Regions from separate parts of the Mycetocola spongiae genome, predicted to be linked through region 1. Evidence: predicted binding sites of a transcription regulator. Region 1 holds the regulator's gene; the other holds the start of a gene.
The links. The regulator HrcA, encoded in region 1, represses chaperone genes, less so after heat shock. The targets are predictions, from matches to a motif close to TTNGCACTCGNNNNNNNCGAGTGCNAA.
Positions count from the first base shown of each region.

Region 2: a site for HrcA is predicted at 1,757-1,783, ahead of groL (chaperonin GroEL). Genes of this name have one in related genera too.

Region 1 covers NZ_CP080203.1:320,170-326,153, forward strand. The annotation lists gene lepA (translation elongation factor 4) at 1-364, shown strand, start outside; gene KXZ72_RS01610 (DUF1990 family protein) at 369-1,022, shown strand; gene hemW (radical SAM family heme chaperone HemW) at 1,019-2,242, shown strand; gene KXZ72_RS01620 (DUF4870 domain-containing protein) at 2,309-2,713, opposite strand; gene hrcA (heat-inducible transcriptional repressor HrcA) at 2,885-3,907, shown strand; gene dnaJ (molecular chaperone DnaJ) at 3,976-5,073, shown strand; gene KXZ72_RS01635 (16S rRNA (uracil(1498)-N(3))-methyltransferase) at 5,077-5,817, shown strand; gene KXZ72_RS01640 (histidine triad nucleotide-binding protein) at 5,831-5,984, shown strand, end outside.
Region 2 covers NZ_CP080203.1:2,755,847-2,761,830, reverse strand. The annotation lists gene groL (chaperonin GroEL) at 101-1,720, opposite strand; gene KXZ72_RS12680 (DUF3048 domain-containing protein) at 1,880-2,935, opposite strand; gene KXZ72_RS12675 (cold-shock protein) at 3,017-3,217, opposite strand; gene KXZ72_RS12670 (LytR C-terminal domain-containing protein) at 3,388-3,960, opposite strand; gene KXZ72_RS12665 (DUF3263 domain-containing protein) at 3,971-4,258, opposite strand; gene msrB (peptide-methionine (R)-S-oxide reductase MsrB) at 4,446-4,850, shown strand; gene KXZ72_RS12655 (nitroreductase family protein) at 4,847-5,386, shown strand; gene KXZ72_RS12650 (DMT family transporter) at 5,439-5,984, opposite strand, start outside.

The DNA.
Region 1 (5,984 bases):
GGTGGATATTCTGCTGCAGGGTGAGGCCGTGGACGCCTTCAGCGCCATCGTGCACCGCGATAACGCCTATGCCTATGGTGTGTTGATGACCGAGCGGCTTTCCAAGCTCATCCCGCGTCAGCAGTTTGAGGTGCCGATCCAGGCCGCAATCGGCGCCCGCATCATCGCCCGCGAATCCATCCGGGCCATCCGCAAGGATGTATTGGCCAAGTGCTATGGTGGCGATATTTCGCGTAAGCGTAAACTCTTGGAAAAGCAGAAGGAGGGAAAGAAGCGCATGAAGATGGTTGGTCGCGTGGAGGTCCCCCAGGAGGCATTCATTGCCGCGCTGTCCGGAGATACCGAAAAGAAGGAAAAGAAGTAGGGCGATGCGACGGAGCAATTTCGAGGATCAGCCCGTAGATTATGCCGCGGTGGGCGCCACACAGGCCGCCGATCTGATGCAGTATCCGCCGCAGGGCTATAGCCCCGCCGAGGACAGCATCCGCCTCGGCAGCGGTCGCGAGCGCTATGACGCCGCGGTGGCCACCCTGCTCAGCTGGGGTGCCCAGCGTGATGCCGGCCTGGAGATCCTCGAAATTCGCCCGGGCGACGGCAACGAGTATGCCGGAATCCAGTTTGACGATGAGGGCAATGCAATCGCGCCCAATCATCGCCCGGGGGAGCAGCGCTTCGCTCCCGATGGCAGCCCGTTCCTGGACGCCGGCACCACCGCGCGCCTGCGCGGACGGATCGGCCGCTTTGGGGTGGACATGAAAATCCGGGTGGTATATCTGCTGGAATCGCCCAACCGCACGTCCTTCGCCTATGGCACCATCGGCAATGCCCAGCTCAGCGGCGAGGAATCCTTCACCGTGGAGATCCGCGAGGACGACTCGGTGTGGTTTATCACGCGCGCCTTCTGGCGTCCGGTCTCGCTGCGCTATCGCACGTTCCCGCCGCTGGCCACGCGCCGCGCGCAGGTTCTGGCCACCGCGTATCTGCGTGCGCTCTCGCCCACCTGGGCGAGCCCCGCCTCCTGATGGGTGCCCTGCCCCTCGGAGATCCGGCGCCCGCGGATGGTGCCCTGCCCGCCCATGTGGTGGAGGCCTCGCGCGATCGCGACCTGAGCTTTTATCTGCACGTCCCGTTTTGCCGGGTGCGCTGCGGATACTGCGATTTTAATACCTATACGGCCACCGAACTGCGCGGCGCAAAACAGGTGGACTATGCCGATGAGGCCATCGCCGAGGTGCACCTTTCAGCGCGCGTGCTGGAGGCCGCGGGGCTGCCCGCACGCGCGGTAAATACCGTGTTTTTTGGGGGCGGAACCCCCACGCTGCTGCCCGCGGAGAATCTGGCGCGGATGCTGCACGTGGTGCGCGATACCCACGGTATTCGCCCGGGCGCGGAGATCACCACCGAGGCCAATCCGGATTCCGTGGACCTCGCCTATCTGGAGGAGCTGGCCGCGGCCGGCTTCACCCGCGTCTCCTTTGGGATGCAATCGGCCGTGCCGGAGACCCTGCGCACGCTGGATCGCAGCCATACCCCGGAGCGCGTTCCGCTCGTGGTGGACTGGGCCAAGCGGGCGGGGTTGCAGGTGAGCGTGGACCTGATCTACGGTTCCCCGGGCGAAACCCTGGAGCAGTGGCAGACCAGCGTGGATGCCGCGCTGAGCTATGGTCCCGATCATCTCTCCGCCTATTCGCTGATCGTGGAACCGGGCACCAAGATGCACCGCCAGATTCGCAGCGGTGAGCTGGCGGAACCCGATGAGGACCTGCAGGCGGATATGTACGAATACGCCGATGCCACGCTCGCCGCCGCGGGCTTCCAATGGTATGAGGTGTCCAATTGGTCCCTCTCGGAGGCCACCCGCTCCCGGCATAACCTCGCCTATTGGCGCGGCGATGATTGGTGGGGCATCGGGCCGGGCGCCCATAGCCATATCGGCGGGGTCCGCTGGTGGAACGTGAAGCATCCCGCGGCCTATGCGCAGCGCATGGCGGCGGGGGAGTCCCCGGCCATCGGCCGGGAAACCCTGGATGCCGAGACCCGCGAGATGGAGCGCATCCTCCTGGAATCGCGCACCCTGGAGGGGATTGCGCTCTCCGGCCTGGAGCCCGAGGCGCGGGAGGCGATTCCGCGCCTGATTGCCGATGGCCTGATCGAGGGCCGCGAGGCCATCGCGGGGCGGCTGCGGCTGACGCTGCGCGGGCGGCTCCTCGCCGATGCCGTGGTGCGTGCCCTGACCGTTTAACGCCGGATACCACTCGGGCCGGCCATCCCCGCGAGGAAATGGCAGGCCCGGGCCGGTGGGTATGGCCTATTTGATCATCCGCCAGCTGAGCGGATAGCGATACGGGGTGCCGACCAGTGCGGTGGACCCGCCGATGATCGCGAAGATCAGCGCGGCAAGCTCCAACAGCGGGACCAGCAGGAGCAGGATCAGGCCGATGCCCAGAAAGAGCGTGCCGGTGCCGACAATTCCCAGGGCGATGATCACGATCAACGCGCTGAGCTGGAAGTTCAGCGCCTCCTTGCCCTCCTGATCCACAAAACGACCGCGGTCGCGGAAGATCAGCCAGATGATCAGCGCCGGCAGTGGGCTGAAGATTCCGCCGAAGTGGCACAGGGCGGCCCAGGTTTTATCCTGGCCGGGGGTCAGCGGCACGGGGCCGGCGGGCGCTGCGTTGTAATAGGGAGGCTGTCCCTGCTCGTATTGGCTCATTATTTGGCCAGGATAGCGGCAGTACCGGTGTTGTATAACGGGGATGGCCGGGATGATTCGTGCCGCTGACGGAAGCGGGCTAAGATTGGCACTCAGGGGCCCGGAGTGCCAGCGGCCCCGTGCCGGTAGCGTTATACCGGCGGTGCACAGATATGGGAGGGTGGTGAACGGATGGTTTCCGAGCGTTCCCTCGCCGTCCTCCGCGCTATTGTGCAGGACTACGTATCCAGCCGCGAACCCGTGGGTTCCAAGGCCATCGTGGAGCGACACTCCTTCGGGGTCTCCGCCGCGACCATTCGCAACGATATGGCGCAGCTCGAGGAGGAGGAGCTGATTCACGCCCCGCATACCTCCTCGGGACGCATCCCCACCGATAAGGGCTATCGCCTCTTTGTGGATCAACTGGCCGATCTGCGCCCGCTCAGCTCCGTGCAACGCGGGGCCATCGAGGAGTTCCTCGGCGATGGCGTGGGCCTGGACGATGTGCTCTCGCGCACCGTGCGCCTGCTCAGCCAGCTCACGAGCCAGGTGGCCATCGTGCAGTATCCGTCCTTCGCGCGCGCCCAGGTGCGCCATGTGGAGCTGGTCATGCTCGGCGAGCGTCGCCTGCTGGTGGTCCTCATCACCGATAACGGCCGGGTGGAGCAGCGCGAGATTGAGCTCACTCTTCCCCTCGGGATCGACGAGGTGGATACCCTCAAGGCGCGGATTAACCGCGAGCTGCACGGCCTGAGCGTGGCCGATGCCGCGCGCGGGCTCGCCCGGCTGCGCGCCGATCCCGTCGCCGAACACCCCGATCTGATGGAGCGGCTATGTGGCGCGCTTGAGGAGCAGATCACCGAGTATCGCCAGGATCGGCTGGTCATGAGCGGCACGGCCAACCTCGCGCGTTCCGAACACGATTTTGCCGGCAGCATCTATCCGGTGCTGGAGGCGCTGGAACAACAGGTGGTGCTGATGCGTCTTTTTGGTGAGATGCAGATCGACGCCCAGGGCGTCTCCGCGCGGATCGGGCGGGAGAATGCCCCCTTTGGGCTCTCCGAGACCTCGATCGTCGCCGGAAATTATTCTTCCTCTGCGGGCGAAATCGCCCGTCTTGGGGTGCTTGGACCCACAAGAATGGATTATTCAAGCAATATTGCCTCGGTTCGCGCCGTGGCGCGCTATCTCTCCCGCCAGCTCGGCGAGGGCTAGCCCACAAAAATCGGTAAGAGTAAACGGACCGCACCCCCGTCGGGGCGGCCATAAATGGAGGATCACGGGTGGCTGACCACTACGAGGTACTGGGTGTTGCGCAAGATGCCTCGGTAGAAGAGATTAAGAAGGCGTACCGTAAGCTGGCGCGTCAGCTGCATCCCGACGTGAACCCCGCCGAGGACGCGCAGGAACGCTTTAAGGCCGTGACCCACGCCTATGACGTGCTGAGCGATCCCGAGCAGCGTCGCCGCTATGACATGGGCGGTTCCGAGGGACAGGGCCAGGGCTTTGGTGGCTTCGGCGATATTTTTGAGCAGTTCTTTGGCGGCGGTGGCGGCCAGCAGCGCGGACCCAAATCCCGGCGCGAGCGCGGCCAGGACGCCCTGCTGCGCGTGGATATTGACCTGGACGAGGTCATCTTTGGTACCCACCGCGACCTCGAGGTGGATACCGCTGTGCTGTGTGAGACGTGTCAGGGCAGCTGTTGCCAGCCCGGCACCCACCCCGTCACCTGTGATATCTGTCACGGTTCGGGTTCGATCCAGCGCACCGTGCGCAGCCTGCTGGGCAATGTGATGACAGCCTCGCCCTGTGGCACATGCCGCGGCTATGGCACGATCATCACCAACCCCTGCGCCACGTGCCAGGGCCAGGGCCGCGTGCGCGCCCGACGCACCGTGCCCGTGGACATCCCCGCGGGAGTGGACACCGGCCTGCGCCTGCAAATGCCCGGCTCGGGTGAGGTTGGCCAGGCCGGCGGCCCCAACGGCGACCTCTATCTGGAGATCAAGGTGCGCCACCACGATGTCTTCAGCCGCAGCGGCGACGACCTGCTGTGCACCCTGGAGGTGCCTATGACCGAGGCCATCCTGGGCACCACCACCACGATCCCGGCGCTGGATGGCGACCTCGAGATCGAGATCCGCGCGGGAGTCCAGGCCTCCGATGTGATCACCATCCGCGATCGGGGAATCACCAAGCTGCGCGGCCACGGCCGCGGCGACCTCCGCATCGGCATCCAGGTGGTCACCCCCACCAAGCTGGACCATAAGGAACGCGAGCTGATCGAAAAATTCGCCGCGGGCCGCAAGGATAAAACCGCCGCTCTGGGCCAGTTCCAGCAGGGTCTCTTCTCCAAGCTGCGCGATAAGTTCAAGGGCTAAGCCGTGTCCAGCCTGTTTCTGCGCGAGTTCCCCACGGTTCCGGCCGTGGGGGACTCGCTGACCCTGACCGGGCCCGAGGCCAAGCACGCGGTCACGGTGAACCGCGTGCGCGTGGGCGAGGAGCTTTTTCTCGGCGATGGCAAGGGCATCATGGTGGCCTGCACCGTGACCGCTGTATCCCCGCGCGAGCTCGTGGCCGAGGCCACCGCCGTGACCCTGAGCGAGCCCGATCGTCCCCGCCTGTACCTCGTGCAGGCCCTCGCCAAGGGCGACCGCGATGAGATGGCCGTGCAGGCGGCCACCGAGCTGGGCGTGGCCGGGGTCATTCCGTGGGCCGCCGAGCGCAGCATCTCGCGCTGGCAGGGAGATAAGGTCGCAAAGGGGCGCGCCCGCTGGGAGACCATCTCCCGCGAGGCCGCCAAGCAGTCGATCCGCGCGCACCTGCCCGAGGTGCGCGAGATTGTGGACCTCACCCGGCTGTGTGAACTCACCCAGGAATTTGAGATGCTGGTGCTTGATCCCACCGCCGAGGTCGCTCTCACCACGTATCTGGTGAATCACAGCGAGCACACCCGGCCGATCGCGCTGGTGATCGGCCCGGAGGGCGGAATCTCGCCGCGGGAGCTGGCGCTCCTGGACAGCGCCGGCGCGCGGCGCGTGGTCCTGGGCAATACGATCCTGCGCACCTCCACGGCGGGACCCGCCGCAATGGCGGTTATCAATGCCGCACTGGGCCGCTGGTAGCTAGGATAGGAACATGACCGAACACGAGCCGAGTATTTTTGCCCGCATCGTCTCCCGTGAAATCCCCGCGGATATCGTTGCCGAGACCGATCGCCTGATCGCCTTCACCGATATCGCTCCCCAGGCGCCGGTACACATCCTGGTGGTACCCAAGACCGAAGCCTATG
Region 2 (5,984 bases), 760 kb from region 1:
GGGCAACCCCCGGCGGACTATCCCCGGGCTTAAACGCCGCATGGGCACCCTCCCGAAGGAGGATGCCCATGCGGACTGCGGAGGATCCGCGGGGGATGGACTAGAAGTCCATACCACCCGTGGGGTCGCCGGCCGGAGCGGCATTGCGCTCGGGCTTATCGGCCACAACAACCTCGGTGGTGAGGAACAAGCCGGCGATCGACGCGGCGTTCTGCAGCGCCGAGCGGGTGACCTTGGCCGGGTCGATGATGCCCTGGGCAATCATGTCGCCGTACTCGCCGGTGGCGGCGTTGAGGCCGTGTCCGACGGGCAGCTCGCGCACCTTGGCGGCCACAACACCGGGCTCGAGGCCCGCGTTGAGTGCAATCTGCTTGAGCGGGGCCTCGATGGCCACGCGCACGATGTTTGCACCGGTAGCCTCGTCGCCCGAAACCTCGAGCTTCTCGAAGGCGAGCTTGCCGGCCTGGATGAGGGCCACGCCACCACCGGCGACGATGCCCTCTTCTACGGCAGCCTTGGCGTTACGCACTGCATCCTCGATGCGGTGCTTGCGCTCCTTGAGCTCCACCTCGGTGGCCGCTCCGGCCTTGATGACCGCAACACCGCCGGCCAGCTTGGCCAGGCGCTCCTGCAGCTTCTCGCGGTCGTAATCGGAGTCGGTGTTCTCGATCTCCTTGCGGATCTGCGAGACGCGACCCTCGATGGCCTCGGCATCGCCGGCGCCCTCGACGATGGTGGTCTCGTCCTTGGTGATGACAACCTTCCGGGCACGGCCCAGGAGGTCCAGGGTCACGTTCTCGAGCTTCAGGCCAACCTCTTCCGAGATGACCTGGCCGCCGGTGAGGATCGCGATGTCCTGCAGCTGAGCCTTGCGACGGTCTCCGAAGCCGGGGGCCTTCACGGCTACCGACTTGAAGATGCCACGGATCTTATTGACCACCAGGGTGGCCAGGGCCTCTCCGTCAACGTCCTCGGCGATGATGAGGAGCTGCTTGCCGGACTGGATGACCTGGTCAACGATGGGCAGCAGGTCCTTGATCGCGGAGATCTTGGAGTTGACGATCAGGATATAGGGCTCTTCAAAAACAGCCTCCTGACGGTCGGGGTCGGTGACAAAATAAGCCGACAGGTAGCCCTTATCAAAGCGCATACCCTCGGTCAGCTCAAGCTCGGTGCCGAAGGTATTGGACTCCTCAACGGTGACCACACCCTCCTTACCGACCTTATCGATGGCCTCGGCGATGATCTCACCGATGCCCTTATCGGCGGCGGAGATCGAAGCCGTGGCGGCGATCTCTTCCTTGGTCTCGATTTCCTTGGCGGCGCTGGTCAGCTCGGCGCTGACGGCGGCCACGGCCTTCTCGATACCCTTCTTGAGGCTGATGGGGTCGGCTCCGGCTGCGACGTTGCGCAGGCCTTCGCGAACCAGGGCCTGGGCCAGGACAACCGAGGTGGTCGTGCCGTCACCGGCGACGTCGTCGGTCTTCTTGGCGACCTCCTTGACAAGCTCCGCACCGATCTTCTCGTACGGGTCGTCGAGCTCGATCTCCTTGGCGATGGATACACCATCGTTGGTGATCGTGGGGGCGCCCCACTTCTTCTCGAGGACTACGTTGCGACCGCGCGGGCCAAGGGTGACCTTGACGGCGTCGGCCAGCGTGTTCAGTCCACGCTCAAGACCGCGGCGGGCCTCTTCGTCAAAAGCAATGATCTTTGCCATGTGGTTTTTCGTCCCTCCCGGACGTCGAAATCTGGGTTAGCACTCTGGGATTGTGAGTGCTAACTCGATTCTGGCACTCTCCCTGCGTGAGTGCAAGCCGGTGAGCCTGTGTTAAGCCTGAACAACGATACGGATTCGCGCAGCGCGAACGCGCGGGCACTACTCGGACAGGAAGGCCACCTCGGCGCCCGAGATCAGCGGCACCAATTCGATCCAGGTATTGCCGGGGGCCAGCAGTGCGGGATTGCCATCGGCCAGGGTCAGCGTGATCGGGTCCTTCGCGGTGGCCTTCGACCAGGTCACCGCAACCGACTGACCGCCCGTGGCGATGCGCCCCTCGCCCGTGCCCTCGAGCATGGTCATCGGGACGCCCTCATAGCGGTTATCGATATTCACGCGCAGCACAATGACGTTCTGGGCGCTCAGCACCCGATCGTTTTCCCCGATATCGGGCTTATCCTGCTGCGAGCGCTCATAAACCCCGGCCTCGGCGCTATAGGCCCAGGACTGGCGCCGGCTCGTGGAAAACGTGGCGTTGATCCGGGTGGCGGGCTCACCCGCGGTCGCGGAGGGGCTCTCCTCGCCCACCGCATAGGAGAACTGCGCGGGCGGCGGCGCGAGGTCGCTATGCGCCTCGATCAGCTTCTCGGCGCGCAGCACCACGTTATGCGGGGCCTTGCGCTTGGTCGAGCGATACATAAACGCATCGGTATTGGCCTGGCCGTGGATCGCGTTAAACAGGCCGGTATCGCGCATCTGATTCACAAAGATTTCCTGGCCACCCGAGTAGGCCACGATCCCGCCAAACGGCGAAATGATATCCGGGTCCATCGGCCGGATCGAGCGCAGCGGGCCAAGCTCCTCCGGGATATCCGAATGCCATACCGCGACATAGCGGGTAAGCCCGCCCTCAACAAGCTCCTCGATCACGATATCCGCGCGGTCCAGGCCCCACTGGGGGCGGGCCTCCACGTCGTTGCCGATCTTTGCGGCGATCGACGGGTGGAGCACCGCGGAGCCCTGCACGGGGGTACCGCGCAGGGGAAAGAGTTCGGGGGCCGGCGTGCTCGGCGAGGGGCTGGCCGGGGCGGTGACCGCGGGCTCGGGTCGCGTGGCACAGCCGGCAAGCAGCAGCGCGGCACCGCCGGCGATCCCTCCGAGGAATGCTCGGCGGCTGGCGGGCACGGAAAAAACGGGGAGATTCGCGCGATCCATGCGGCTACAGTATCCCGCGAATGCGCTTTGGGCGCGCCGACGGGCGGATCCGGCGGAATTTTCGGCGGATCCGCTCCGCCGCTAACTCACGTGAACGTTTTCGGCCTGGACCCCCTTGGAGCCCATTCCCACCTCAAACGTGACCCGCTGCCCCTCGTCGAGCAGCTTATAGCCGCTCATTTCGATCGCCGAATAGTGCACAAATACGTCCTCACCATCGTCCATGGTGATGAAGCCGTAGCCCTTATCCGCGTTGAACCATTTAACGACACCCGTCGCCATGATGTTTCCCCCGTTACTCGTGTTGACCCGGGAAGGCCGTTCGCCGCCCGGACGGCCGCACCGGGAGTTGATACCGGGTACAACCGGTCACGAGTAAAGCGCATAAAGCCGGGGATTTCTCGGGAATGGGCTGGCATCACGCGGGCCGCAGGCCCACCCACCGCGCCGCGCTAGGGTGCGGGAACGTAGTCGGCGCCCAGCACCACCACAAGCTGCAGGACCGGCTCGGAACCATCCGTGGGCACCACGGCGTATTCCTCCGATTGCACCGGGGTTCCCACGCCAAGCGCCTCCACCAGGCCGCGAGCCGAGGCCTCCTGCGAGGCGTTCTGATAGTAGACGATGGTCTCGGTGGCATCCCGCTGCTCGGCATCGCCGGGCTCGATGTCCTGGGTCCAGCCGGCGGTATTCAGCTGGTGGATGGCCTCGGCCGCAAGACCGCGCGTGGAGGTGCCGTTGAGCACACGCACCGCGGCCTCGGTATCCACCGTGGGCTGCGCCTCATCGGGGGTCTGCGCCTCCTCGGAGGAGCTTGCACCCGGGAATACCCGATCAAAGTTCAGGTTCATATTTAGCACGCCGATCGCGATCACGCCGGCGATCACGAGTGCAGCCGTGGCGCCAAGCGCAATGAATACACCCCGGCGGCGCGGCTTTCGCGCGCCGGCCGCGCGGTGCGAGCCCACGCGCTTCAGATCCGAGGGGGTGCTGTCAAAGCGATCGTGCGGGAAACGTTCTGGCATAGCTAGGAGCTTATTCCATGCCGGTAGCGCGGCGCTCCCGCGCGGCCAGTCTGGCCTGCCGCAGCCGCAGAAGCCGCTTCACCAGCATGGGGTCAAAAATGAGGGCATCGGTGCGATCGATAAGCCCCGAAAGAATCTGATAATACCGGGCAGGCGAGAGCTCAAGCTCGGCCCGAATGGCCTCTTCTTTAAGCCCCGCGTGCTGCCACCAGCGATTCTCGAAGCTGAGAATTGCCTTATCGCGCTCGGTGAGGCCGTGTCGGGGGGAGGTCTTGTCGTGCGTCGATTCGGTAGCCACGATGTTTTCCCCCACCCGTTAGTGTCCGGTGCCGCGATCATTGCGACTCCCCTGGGGCCCAGTCTAACCCGATTTTTTGGCCGGCTCGGCGCGCCGCCGGGCCCACGCGACGGAATATGTCATTGCGCGGAACATAACGACACCGGAGCGCGTTAGATTATTCAGAAGAACGTTGATCGGAGTGGGCATGGAATATCAGGTACAGAAGACCGATGAGCAGTGGCGCGAGGAACTCTCGCCCGAGGAATACGAGGTCCTGCGCGGCGCCGCTACCGAGCGCCCCTGGACCGGCGAGCTGCTCGATGAGGAGCGCGGCGGGGTATATACCTGTGCGGCGTGTAACGCGGAGCTCTTTAAGAGTGGAACCAAATTTGATTCCGGCTGCGGATGGCCCAGCTTTTATGAGTCGGTCCGCCCCGAGGCGGTGCAGCTGATCGAGGACACCAGCCTGGGCATGGTGCGTACCGAGGTGCGTTGCGCCGCGTGTGGCTCACACCTGGGCCACGTTTTTGACGATGGTTTTGGCACCCCCACCGGAGATCGCTATTGCATGAACTCGATCGCCCTGGACTTCTCCCCGGCGGCCGAGTGAGCGACGGCGCCTACCGGGCCGCGCTGGCCCGCAGATCCTGGTCGAAGGTCACGCCCGAGGCGCCGAGTCACGAGGAGCTCGCGCGCCTGGTGGCCGCGGCCGGCCGCGTGGCCGACCACTCCTCCCTGGCGCCGTGGCGCCTGATCGAGCTGCGCGGCGAGGATCGCCTGCGCCTGGGTGAGGCCCTGGCCGAGGCCGAGGGGGAGAAAAAGCCCTCCTCCAAGCCCCTGCGGGCCGAGCTGCTGATCGCGGTGGTGGTCTCCCCGCGCGAGAGCAAAAAGGTGCCGTACTGGGAGCAGGAGGCCGTGGCCAGCGGAGTGGCTCATGTGCTGAGCCTGCTGCTGCACGAGGCCGGCTGGGGTGTGCTCTGGCGCACCGGCGGACTCACGCGCAGCGAGCCCGTGGCCCGCATGCACGGGCTCTCCCACGGCGAGCAGCTTCTTGGCTGGCTCTATGTGGGAGGCATTCCCGCCGATGCCAAGCCCGGACGCCGCAAGGAGATCGACCCCGAACGCTTCCTGGGCACCCTGTCCTAGCCCATGGCAAAACGGCCCCGCTCCCGAAGGGGAGCGGGGCCGTTCTGGGTTTCTAGGACAGCGGGTCCACGATGCGGTGTCCACGCGCGAGCGCCGGGGAGGGCAGGCTTGCAATCAGCGCCGCGATCAGGGCCAGCGCGGCCCCACCGATGGTGGAAAACCCCACCCCGGCCACCCCGTGATCCACGATGTCCAGGATCACCCCGGTGATGAGCTGACCGGCCACGGTACCCATTCCGAGGAGCAATACCCCTGTGTGCTGCACGATAAACGCCGAGAGTGCGATGAAGGTGACCCCGAGCACGCCGCCAAGATACAGCAGCGGGTTGGAGGGAAATACCAGCGTATGCGGCTGGAGAAGCCCATGAATCAGGGCCACCGAGGTGAGCACCACGCTGCCCACGATGAAGTTGATAAAGGTCGCGGATAGGGTGCTGCCGGCGGCCACGCGCACGCGCCCGTTTACGGCCTGCTGCAGGCCCACCAGGATTCCCGAGATCACGGGCAGGGCAAGCGCCCCGATTCCGATATTCTCCGCGAGTTTCCCGGAGACCGACCAGCCCACGGCCCCGAGGATCAGCACGGCCCCGCCCAGCCG